DNA from 3 places in the Streptomyces sp. NPDC006140 genome. Region 1 is predicted to be linked to each of the others. Evidence: riboswitches for the same ligand, from Rfam matches in the RefSeq annotation. Region 1 holds a riboswitch; each other region holds the start of a gene.
What was found. A riboswitch is a leader RNA that binds a small molecule or an ion and turns the genes downstream of it on or off. The one in region 1 is predicted to bind cobalamin.

Region 1 (3,687 bases):
TCGCCTACAACCAGCTGTACCTGGCCCTGCCGGACGAGGTGCAGCGCGCGGCGGGCTCCCAGGCGCCGCTGTCCTGGTTGTTCGCCCTGTCGTCGGTGCTCGTGGTGTTCGCCCAGCTCCCGGTGACCCGCTGGGCGGGCGACCGGCTCGACCTGCGCCGCTCCATGGCCGCCGGGCTGCTGCTGATCGCCTCGGGCTTCGCGGTGGTGGCCGCCGCCCGACCCGCCGGGTGGACGGGCACGGCCGGGCTGCTGCCGGCCGCCGGGTTCGTCGTGCTGCTCACCGTGGGGCAGATGCTGGTGGTGCCCGCCGCCCGCGCCTGGGTCCCCGACCTCGCCGAGGAGGGCCGGCTCGGCCTGTACATGGGTGCGCTGTCCTCCGTCTCCGGCCTGATCGTGCTCGTCGGCAGCGCCGCCACCGGCTCCCTGCTCGACTCGGGCCTGCCGGCCGCGGTGCCGTGGCTGGTCCTCGCGGCCGTGCCGGCGCTGGCGGTGGCGCTGCTGCCCCGCCGGGAGGGACGGTCGGCCCCGGCGGCCTGACCGGGCCCGGCAACCGGGCGGACGGGAGCGTCACTCCGCAGGGCGACGGCGCTCCCCCGGGTTTTCCGGGACCGTTCCGTCCGGGATCACCGCCGAGGAACACACTGATCATCCGGCGCCAGTATCCTGGGTCGGCTGCGGCACCCCCCACCAATCCCCGTGCGAACGCGGGGAGTTCGGTCTGCGGCAACCTTCCCACACGCATGAGACGAGGACGAGTGCTGCTAGCGGGCCGCTACCGGCTGGATGTTGAGATCGGGCGCGGTGGAATGGGAGAGGTCTGGCGCGCGTACGACGAGACGCTCGCCAGAGCGGTGGCGGTCAAGCTGCTGCTGCCCCAGGACACCGACGCCACGGCGGCCTCCCGGTTCCGCCTGGAGGCCCAGACCGCCGGGCGCCTCAACCACCCGAACCTGGTCGGTGTGCTGGACTTCGGCGAGTACGACAACCGGCTGTACCTGGTGATGGAGCTGGTCGAGGGCGACAGCCTCGCCGGGGTGCTGGCCGCGTCGGGCGCGCTCCCGGCCGGACGGGTGGCCGACCTCGCCGCCCAGGCCGCCGCGGGACTCGCCGCCGCGCACGCGCAGGGCATCGTCCACCGCGACATCAAGCCCGCCAACCTGCTGCTGGACACGGGCGGCACCCTGAAGATCGGCGACTTCGGCATCGCGCGCTTCCTCGACGATCCCGGCGCCGCGCTCACCGCCACCGGCCAGATCGTGGGCACCGGCCTCTACCTCGCGCCCGAACGCGCCCTGGGGCAGCCCGCCGGGCCCGCCTCCGACATGTACTCCCTGGGGTGCGTGCTCTACCAGCTCCTCAGCGGCCGACCGCCGTTCCAGGCGGACACCGCCGTCGCACTCCTCCACCAGCACCTCGACAGCGCCCCCGTGCCGCCCCGGGAACTGGGGGTCGCCGGGCTGCCGCCGGCCTTCGAGAACTACCTCCTCGGGCTCCTCGCCAAGCAGCCCGAGGACCGGCCCTCGGCCCAGCAGGCCGCCGAGTGGTTCGCCGGCGGCGCCTGGCGGGGGCTGCCCGAGCCGCTGCCGGAGGCCGCGTCCCCGGTGCCGTCCGCCGCGCCGGGAGCGTACGCTCCGGCCGAGCCCCGCAGCGTGACCACCTACGCGCTGCCCGGCGCCCCCTCGCTGCACACCACCCGTACGCCCCAGGCCGGGCGTGGCCGCCGCTCCGCGCCCCGCGGGGGCCTCGGCAACCACCGAGCGGCCGCGACGATCGCCGCGGCGGCCCTCTTCGTCGCCGCGATGCTCGCCGGCATGCTCTGGTTCTCCCCCGACAACACGGCGACCAAGGGCACGGAACCGGACGCGTCACCGTCCGCGAGCAGCCCGGCCGCCACCCCCGCCGACGGCCCGGCCTCGCCCCTCTCCTCCGACCCGGGGACGGCCACCGCTCCGACCGCCGGCACCGTGGCCGATGTCACCCCGGCCACGACTCCGTCCACAGCCCCGGCCGCCCCCTCGCCGACCCCCAGCCCCGCGGCCCCCACGCAGGAGGCGGCCACCGGCGCGCCGGAGAAGGCGGAGAAGCCGCGGCAGGAGATCCCGCGCCACGTCCGGCCGGTCGGGGACGGCGACGACGACGGGGACGACGGGGGCGACGACTGACACGACCCGCCCTCCGACGGCCGGGGTGCCCCCGTCCCGGAGCCGGCCCGCCCTCCGACGGCCGGGGCGCCGTCCGTCTCGCGTGGATCCGCGGCGTCATGCGCCGGTGTGCGAGCGGGCGCCCCCTCACGCGCCCCCTGCGTGGCTTGTCATCGTCCTTATCCCGGCCTTATTGTCACCACGCCTTGGTGAACGGGAAATCCGGTGTGATGCCGGTGCGGCCCTCGCCACTGTGAATCGGGAAGTCCGGCTCCGGCCCTCACGGGCAGCCACTGGGTCCTGAAGGACCCGGGAAGGCGGAGCACGGGCGGTGGTACCCGTCAGCCAGGAGACCGGCCAAGGCGCGTCAACCATCCACGAGGTGCTGGAGAGGGTCTGCTGAGCCATGCACATTGCCGAGGGTTTCCTGCCTCCGGCGCACGCGGTCGCCTGGAGCGTCGCGTCGGCGCCGTTCGTCGTCCACGGAGTCCGGTCGCTCACCCGTGAAGTGCGCGAGCACCCCGAGAGCACACTGCTCCTCGGTGCCTCCGGCGCCTTCACGTTCGTCCTGTCCGCCCTGAAACTGCCGTCCGTCACCGGCAGTTGCTCCCACCCCACCGGCACGGGGCTGGGAGCCATCCTGTTCCGCCCGCCCATCATGGCGGTGCTGGGCACCATCACCCTGCTCTTCCAGGCCCTGCTGCTCGCGCACGGCGGCCTCACCACGCTCGGCGCCAACGTCTTCTCCATGGCGATCGTCGGACCCTGGGCCGGATACGCGGTCTACCGGCTGCTGCGGCGGTACGACGCGCCGCTGATGGCGGCCGTGTTCTGCGGGGCGTTCGTCGCCGACCTGACCACCTACTGCGTCACCAGCGTGCAGCTGGCGCTCGCGTTCCCCGACCCGGGCAGCGGATTCCTCGGCGCGCTCGGCAAGTTCGGTTCCATCTTCGCCGTCACACAGATCCCGCTCGCGGTGAGCGAGGGCCTGCTGACCGTCCTCGTGATGCGGCTGCTGATGCAGTCCAGCAAGGGCGAACTGACCCGGCTGGGCGTGCTCCTCGCCGGGAAGCGGTCGCGGACCGGCACCGAGGCGGTGGCCCGATGAGCCGGAACACGAAGATCAACCTGGTGCTGCTGCTCGCCGTGGCCGCGCTCGCCGTGCTGCCGCTCGCGCTCGGCCTCGGCGACCACAAGAAGGAACCGTTCACCGGCGCCGACGCCCAGGCGGAGACGGCGATCACCGAGCTGGACCCGGGCTACGAGCCCTGGTTCTCACCGCTGTACGAGCCGCCGTCCGGGGAGATCGAGTCGGCGCTGTTCGCCCTCCAGGCGGCGATCGGCGCGGGGGTCCTCGCCTACTACTTCGGCCTGCGGCGCGGCCGCCGCCAGGGCGAGGAACGGGCCGCGGCCCGTCAACAGGCCGCTGACGGGGGTGCCGTGGGCGTCCCCGGGGAGTCCCCGGCCGAAGGGGCCTGAGCCGCGTGCTGCCGATCGACGCGGCGGCGCACGGCAGTCGCTGGCGCCGCCGCCACCCCGTGGAC
Region 2 (3,687 bases), on a different contig from region 1:
CTACATCACCACCGCGGTCCGCGTCGAGGTCATCGACCCCGACGACCCCACTCCGTACCTTTACCTGTCCACCCGCACGCCCGACCGGCTGGCCGAGGCGATCCGCCAAGCGGTCTGAGGGGCGCGTGCCGGGGAGGATGATGGGCGACCGTGCCAGGTGATCGTGTGACCGCGACCGACACCGGGACCGCAGGCGTGCCGTCCGGGTGGGCGGGTGCGTGCGTGCGCGCGGGCATGTTCGCTCTGGCCGGCAGCGTGCTCGCGGCGATCGGGCATCACGCCGTCGCCGACGGCTCGGTGCCGTGGCGGCTGGTGACCGCCTTCGCCGTGGCGCAGTTCGCCGCCGTCTGGCCGCTGGCCCGCCGCCGCCTGTCCTTGCCCACGGTCGTCGTGTGCACCCTGGCGGCGCAGGGGGTGCTGCACGCCGGGCTGACCCAGGCGGGCGGCACTCACCACGCGGGGGCGGGACATGCCGGCCAGCCGGCGATGGAGCAGGGTGACGGGCACGCGTGGCATCACGCCTCGACGGCGATGACGGCCGCGCATGTGGTCGCCGCGCTGGCGGCGGGTTGGTTGCTGCACCGGGCCGACGCGGCCGTGGCGACGGCGTGCATCGCCGCCCGCACTGTGCGCCGGGTCATGGCCGCCGTCGCGACCTGGGCGAGACCGTGTCTCATGACCGGCGTATGTCTCGCACCGCCCGCTGTACGGCTGTCCGGCTGCTTCGAGCCCTCGGCCGCCTTACGGACACGAGCTCTTCAACACGCGCTGGTGCGCAGGGGACCACCGGGACACGCCAACGTCCCTCCGGCTATCCCTCCCCCGGGGCCGGCTTCGGCCGCCCGGCTTCATCAGCAAGGAGCATTCGCATGCCCACGCACCACCTCGCCGCTCGCGCATCCCGCCGTATCGCCGTCATCGGCGCGGCCGCGCTGACGGCCACCCTCGCCGCGACCGGGACGGCCGCCGCCCACGCCGAGGTCGAGGCCGACAAGGCGCAGGCCCTCGCCGAGAACGTCACGTTGAGCTTCGTCTCGGAGGCGGAGTCCGCTTCCGCCGGCTTCACCGAGCTGCGCGTCGTCCTGCCCAAGGGCATCGACCCCGCCGACGTAAAGCTCGAGGAGGCGCCCAAGGGCTGGAAGCTGAAGACCATCAGCGATGGTTACACCGTCGGCGGCCCTGAACTGAAGGCCGGCGTCGACGCCGAACACAAGATCAAGGTCCGGCAGCTCCCGGACGCCAAGGAGCTCGCCTTCAAGACCCTCGAGACCTACAGCGATGGCAAGGTCTCCCGCTGGATCGAGCTGCCGGACGGCGGCGAGGAACCCGGGCAGCCCGCCCCCGTGCTGAAGCTCAAGGCAGCGGCACCGGGCGCCACGCCGGTCAGCCCGAGCCCGACCGCGAGCCCGACGCCCAGCCCGTCGCAGTCGGAAACCGCGCCCACGTCACCGGCCGCGACCCCGCAGGCCGAGGAGAAAGCAGCCGAGGAGGACGACGGCTCGTCCACGGGCCTGATCATCGGCGGGATCATCGTGGCCCTGCTCGTCCTCGGCGGTGGCGGATGGTGGCTGGCACGCCGTCGCTCCGCCTCGTCGCAGGGCTGACGACCGAGTCCTGACTCGCCTGCGGGGCCCAATTACCCTGTCCCGCAGGCGGGTTCAGGCGCCCGCGGACATGGCGGCTCCGAGGCGCAGGTTCCACCGGCCCGCCCGGCCGGTGAGGTGCACCGCAGTCAGTGGCGGTATGTCGATCCGCCAGAAGGACGCATGCGGAGCGCCCAGTACGGACACCACCGCCGCGCGTGTCACCGCCTGCTCGACCACTGCCGTAACCGGTCCGGACTCGCCCTGCAGCGTGTCGAGCCAGGCGGTGACGCGCGTGCACACGTCGGCCACGGTTTCGCCGCCGTGCGGCGCCGCGCCCGGGTCGGTCATCCACGCGGCGAGCCCCGCCGGGTCGGAGGCGGCGACCTCATCGAGCGTGCGACCGTGCCAGGAGCCCACGCCGATGTCGCACAGGGCGGGTTCCACTGCGGCGTCCCACCCCAGGGCCTGGGCGGTCTGCCGGCATCGCTGTGACGGCGCGGTGTACCGGACGCCGGTCGCGGGCAGGGCCCCGGCCGCCGCGCGCGCCTGCTGTACGGCCCGCTCGTCCAGGGGGCCGTCGGCGAAGCGCGTCTCCCGCCCCGAGGGCACGGGGGCGCACAGCAGCATCAACCGGATGGTCACGAGGAATCCCTCCAGGGTTTGCCAGGGACCGGCACATGGTAGGTGGTGCAGGCCATATTGGCCGGATCACCGGTTGCCCGTACGCTCTGGAGCGACAAGGACGACGGCGTTGCGGAAGCCCGGTGCAAGTCCGGCACGGTCGCGCCACTGTGTTCCACGGCCCCTGACGAGGTGTCAGGGGCTTGGTGAGTCAGACCCGGTGCCGTCGTCGAGTGCTCCACACGATTGCGGGACGCGTGTTCCCGAGGAGGTCTCGCCATGGCGCAGTCCACTGCCGCCCCTGCCCCCGTTGCCCCGTCCGCCGCGACACCGCTGCCGCTCAGGGCCATCGCTCCCTGGGCCGTCTTCTTCGGCGTACTGATGCTGGTCCTGCTGTACTTCGTCGGCGCCGAGCAGGGCGCCACCGCGCTGTTCTCCGGCGAGGGCGTGCACGAGTGGGTGCACGACGGACGTCACCTGCTCGGCTTCCCCTGCCACTGAGAACTGGGGAACACGCCGATGGACTCCGTCACCATACGCACCCTTCTGGTGCGCGGCATGCTCGCCGGCCTCGGCGCCGGCGTGCTCGCCTTCGTCTTCGCCTACCTGGTGGGCGAGGGCCCTGTGGATGCGGCCATCGCCTTCGAGGAGGCCAACGCCCATCACGAGGGCGGGGAGGAACTGGTCAGCAGGTCCGTGCAGTCGACGGCCGGGCTCGCAACGGGCGTCCTCGTCTTCGGCGTCGCCATCGGCGGCATCGCGGCCCTCGCCTTCTGCTTCGCCCTGGGCCGCATCGGCCGGTTCGGCGCCCGGGCGACGGCGGCGCTGACGGCGCTCGCCGGATTCCTCACCGTCTACCTGGTTCCGATCCTCAAGTACCCGGCCAACCCGCCCGCTGTCGGCAACCCCGACACGCTCGACAAGCGCACCATCCTGTACTTCCTGATGATCGCGCTGAGCGTGTTGCTGGGGATCGCCGCGGTCCTGCTCGGCCGCCGCCTGGCTCCGGCGTGGGGCAACTGGAATGCCTCTATCGCCGCGGGGGTTGCCTTCGTCGCGTTGGTTGCTGTCGCGATGGTCTTCCTGCCGTCCGGGGAGAACGTTCCCCAGGGCTTCCCGGCCGGCGACCTCTGGGAGTTCCGGCTCGCTTCGATCGGCGTACAGGCCGTGCTGTGGGCGGCCTTCGGACTGCTCTTCGGCTTTCTGGCCGAGCGGGCCCTGACCCGAAAGGCGGTCACCGCACCCAGTGCCGGAGCGGGTGTGAGGGCAGTGTCCTAACAGGCCGAGGCACCTACGCCGGGTGGCCCCTGGGCAGTTTCCAGGGGCCACCCGGCGTTCGAGGGCGTCAGGGTCGCGCGGGGAGCTCTGCGGAACGACCGGCTGGGTCAGGGCGCGGTCGACCGGGTCGGCAGCTCCCGGATGGTCACGGTGTCCGACACCGTGACCTGGTCCACGTCGCTGGTGCGCACAGTGAGCTGCA
Region 3 (3,687 bases), on a different contig from region 1:
AGAACAGCACACCCCGGGTCGTCTCGGCGTCGGCGGCCGTCATCACGACGAAGGAGGTGAGCGCGGAGAAGAGCTGCATGGCCGCGACGCCCGCCAGGACGACCCGGTCGGTGGTGCCGCCGAGGGTGTGGCTGAGCAGCAGCACCAGCGCGAACGACAGCAGGGCGCCGAGGAACGCCCCGGCGGAGACCGATACGGCCCCGCCGCCCACGCCGAGCACGACGACCACGACCGCGCCGGTGGAGGCGCCCGAGGACACCCCGAGCACGAAGGGATCGGCGAGCGGGTTGCGCAGCAGCGACTGCATCACGGCCCCGCACACGGCGAGTCCGGCTCCGCACACGGCCGCGAGGAGGGTGCGCGGCAGCCGCAGCTGCCAGACGATCCCGTCCCGGATCGGCGTCAGGTCGGAGGTGCCGAGCCCCAGGTGGGCCGCGACGACGGACCAGACGTCCGCGACCCGGATGTCGGCCGGACCGACGGTGATCGCCAGGGCCACGGAGACGACCAGCAACAGGGCCCCTCCGGTACCGAGCACCAGGCCGCGCACGGTCACTTCGCGAGCCCGAACTCGCGCAGTCCGGCGGCGACCTGCTCCACGCCCTCGACCGTGCGGATGGTCGGGTTCATGGCCTGCCCGCTGAGCAGTACGTACCGCTTGTGCCGGACCGCGTCCATGTTCTTCGTGGCCGGGTTGGACTCCAGGAAGGCGATCTTCTTCGCGGCCGACTCGGCGGTCTGCGACCTGCGGGTCAGGTCGCCGATGACGAGGACGTCCGGGTCGCGGTCGGCGACCGTCTCCCAGTTGACCTGCGGCCACTCCTCGTGCGTGTCGTCGAAGACGTTCTTCGCGCCGAGGGCCCGGGTGATGATGCCGGGCGCTCCGCAGCAGCCCGCCATGTAGGGGGACTCGGAGTTGGCGAACCAGTACAGGAGGGTGACGTGGGAGGCGTCGATGCCCGAGGTGGCCTCGCGCATGCGCCGCTGGAGCGAGGCGACCAGCTTGTCGCCGCGTTCCGGTACCCCGAAGACGGTGGCGAGGTCCCGTATTTCGCCGTAGACGGTGTCGATGCCGAGCACCTTGTCGCGCGCGCCGTCGCCGTCGCCCGAGTTGTCCTTGCCGGCGCAGTCGGACGGGGAGACGTACGTGGGCACGCCGAGCTTCTCGAACTGCTCGCGGGTGGCGACGCCGCCCTTGCCGAGGGTGGAGACGAAGGACGCGGCGACGAAGTCGGGGTCCGTGTCCAGGACCCGTTCGAAGGAGGGGTTGTCGTCGGCGATGCGCGGCACCCGGGCGTTCGCCTTCTCCAGTCCTTTCATCACGGGGTCGGTCCAGGTGGCCGTGCCCGCGAGGCGGTCGGCGAGGCCGAGGGAGAGCAGGATCTCGGTGGTGCCCTGGTTGAGGGAGACGGCGTGGCGCGGCGGGGCCTCGACGCGTACCTGGCGGCCGCAGTTGTCGAGGGTGACGGCGGCGGCCTTCGCGGGGGCGGGCTTCGCGTCGCCGCAGCCGGTCAGGAGCAGGGAGCCGGCCGCGAGCAGGACGGCGGCACGGGCGGGTCGGGCGAGGGGCACGGGGAACCAGTCCTCAGTCGTCGAGGGCTCGATCGCGGAGCCCGGTCGTACGGTGCTCCCCCGCCGCGAAACGGCCGCGGGGGCCGCCAGCAGGTCTTCGGACTCGGGTTCGTCCGGTGCGGGGCGCCTTCCCGGACGTCACACACGCCGTCCAGTGGCCGAGGCCCCGCCCGTCCCCCTCACCGCTGCGCGTCAGTTCCGGATTCGCACCGGATTCCCTGACCCACGTACATGGGTTCGACTGGCCTCGGCAAGCTATCACGGGGCCCTCGGGGAATCACCGCGCACCCTGCGTCGTTGTGCGGGCAGCAGCTCTTCCGCGACTCCCGAGGAGGCCGCCGGTGTACGGCGACGAGGCAACGGTCCGCAGGATCCTCACCGAGCTCGGCGACACCTGGGCCGTGGTGGGCCTGTCGTCGAACCGGCAGCGCGCGGCGTACGGCGTCGCCGAAGTGCTCCAGCGCTTCGGCAAGCGCGTCGTGCCCGTGCACCCGAAGGCCGAGTCGGTGCACGGGGAGCAGGGGTACGCGAGCCTGGCGGACATCCCCTTCGACGTGGACGTCGTGGACGTCTTCGTGAACAGCGACCTCGCCGGGGCCGTCGCGGACGAGGCGGTCGCGAAGGGCGCGCAGGCGGTGTGGTTCCAGCTCGGCGTCATCGACGAGGCGGCGTACGACCGGACCCGCGCGGCGGGTCTGGAGATGGTGATGGACCGCTGCCCGGCCATCGAGATCCCCCGACTGGGCTGAGACTTTAACGGCTCCCTGATTTCCCCGTACAGATTTCCTGAAGCTTTCTCCAGGAAATCCCCGTGCGCGGTCAAATGCACGGCAACAGTCTTCTGCCGGTCGGCAATTGATTCCTAGCCTGACGGCCTCTTGCACGCTGAACGCTCTGTTCATTTCATGAGAGGCCCCTAAGAATATGGTAAGCGTCGACCATGCGGTACCGGGGGTGAAGGGGAGTCCGGGCGGACTGCGCCGGGACGTCGGGCTCATCGGGCTGATGTGGGCCTCCGTCGGTTCCATCATCGGCTCCGGCTGGCTCTACGGCGCCAAGAACGCCGTCATGATGGCCGGTCCGGCCGCGATCATCTCGTGGGTGATCGGCGCCGTCGCCATCGTCCTCCTCGCGCTGGTGCACGCCGAGCTCGGCGGTATGTTCCCGGTGGCGGGCGGCACGGCCCGTTATCCGCACTACGCGTTCGGCGGCCTGGCCGGCATGTCGTTCGGCTGGTTCGCCTGGCTGCAGGCGGCGACCGTGGCCCCGATCGAGGTCGAGGCCATGATCGGCTACGCCGGCCACTGGGACTTCGCGAAGGGCTTCCTGCACCAGAAGGACAGCACCCTGACGACCAGCGGTCTCATCGTCGCTGTCTTCCTGATGGCCGTTTTCGTCGCGGTCAACTTCCTCGGCGTGAAGGTGTTGGCGCACACCAACAGCGCGGCCACCTGGTGGAAGATCGCCGTCCCGCTGGCCGCGATCTTCGTGGTCGCGGTGGGCAACTTCCACCCGGGCAACTTCACCTCGGAGGGCTTCGCCCCGCTCGGCGCCAAGGGTGTGCTGAGCGCCATCAGCACCAGCGGCATCATCTTCGCCCTGCTGGGCTTCGAGCAGGCGATCCAGCTCGCGGGGGAAAGCCGCAACCCCAAGCGCGACCTGCCGCGCGCGACCCTCGGCTCGGTCGCGATCGGTGCGATCATCTACGTCCTGCTCCAGGTCGTGTTCATCGCCGCGCTGCCCCACAGCACGTTCGCGCACGGCTGGGCCGACCTCAAGTTCCCGGGCATCGACGGCCCCTGGGCGGGCCTGGCGACCCTGGTGGGCCTGGGCTGGCTGAGCGTCGTGCTGTACCTCGACGCCGTGGTCTCCCCCGGCGGCACCGGCCTGATCTACACCACCGCCACCTCCCGCGTCTCCTTCGGCCTCTCCAAGAACGGCTACGCGCCGAAGCTGTTCGAGAAGGTCGACGCACGCGGCGTGCCGTGGTTCGGCCTGATCCTCTCCTTCGTGACGGGTGTTCTCTGCTTCCTCCCCTTCCCGAGCTGGCAGAAGCTGGTCGGCTTCATCACCTCGGCCAGCGTTCTGATGTACGCGGGCGCCCCCCTGGCGTAC

Region 2: another riboswitch for cobalamin. It lies ahead of ABZ386_RS38245 (CbtB-domain containing protein); the one in region 1 lies ahead of ABZ386_RS20065 (energy-coupling factor ABC transporter permease).
Region 3: another riboswitch for cobalamin. It lies ahead of ABZ386_RS05630 (ABC transporter substrate-binding protein); the one in region 1 lies ahead of ABZ386_RS20065 (energy-coupling factor ABC transporter permease).

Annotation. Positions count from the first base shown of each region.
Region 1 covers NZ_JBEXTS010000007.1:175,847-179,533, reverse strand. Annotated here, with positions in the region: gene ABZ386_RS20075 (MFS transporter) at 1-539, shown strand, start outside; gene ABZ386_RS20070 (serine/threonine-protein kinase) at 743-2,164, shown strand; cobalamin riboswitch at 2,334-2,520, shown strand; gene ABZ386_RS20065 (energy-coupling factor ABC transporter permease) at 2,550-3,251, shown strand; gene ABZ386_RS20060 (energy-coupling factor ABC transporter substrate-binding protein) at 3,248-3,622, shown strand; gene cbiQ (cobalt ECF transporter T component CbiQ) at 3,628-3,687, shown strand, end outside.
Region 2 covers NZ_JBEXTS010000023.1:43,003-46,689, forward strand. Annotated here, with positions in the region: gene ABZ386_RS38225 (DUF3093 domain-containing protein) at 1-118, shown strand, start outside; gene ABZ386_RS38230 (hypothetical protein) at 166-936, shown strand; gene ABZ386_RS38235 (DUF1775 domain-containing protein) at 870-1,604, shown strand; gene ABZ386_RS38240 (histidine phosphatase family protein) at 1,659-2,228, opposite strand; cobalamin riboswitch at 2,281-2,445, shown strand; gene ABZ386_RS38245 (CbtB-domain containing protein) at 2,487-2,708, shown strand; gene ABZ386_RS38250 (CbtA family protein) at 2,727-3,485, shown strand; gene ABZ386_RS38255 (copper resistance protein CopC) at 3,593-3,687, opposite strand, start outside.
Region 3 covers NZ_JBEXTS010000002.1:91,352-95,038, reverse strand. Annotated here, with positions in the region: gene ABZ386_RS05635 (iron chelate uptake ABC transporter family permease subunit) at 1-556, opposite strand, end outside; gene ABZ386_RS05630 (ABC transporter substrate-binding protein) at 553-1,572, opposite strand; cobalamin riboswitch at 1,643-1,833, opposite strand; gene ABZ386_RS05625 (CoA-binding protein) at 1,914-2,321, shown strand; gene ABZ386_RS05620 (APC family permease) at 2,497-3,687, shown strand, end outside.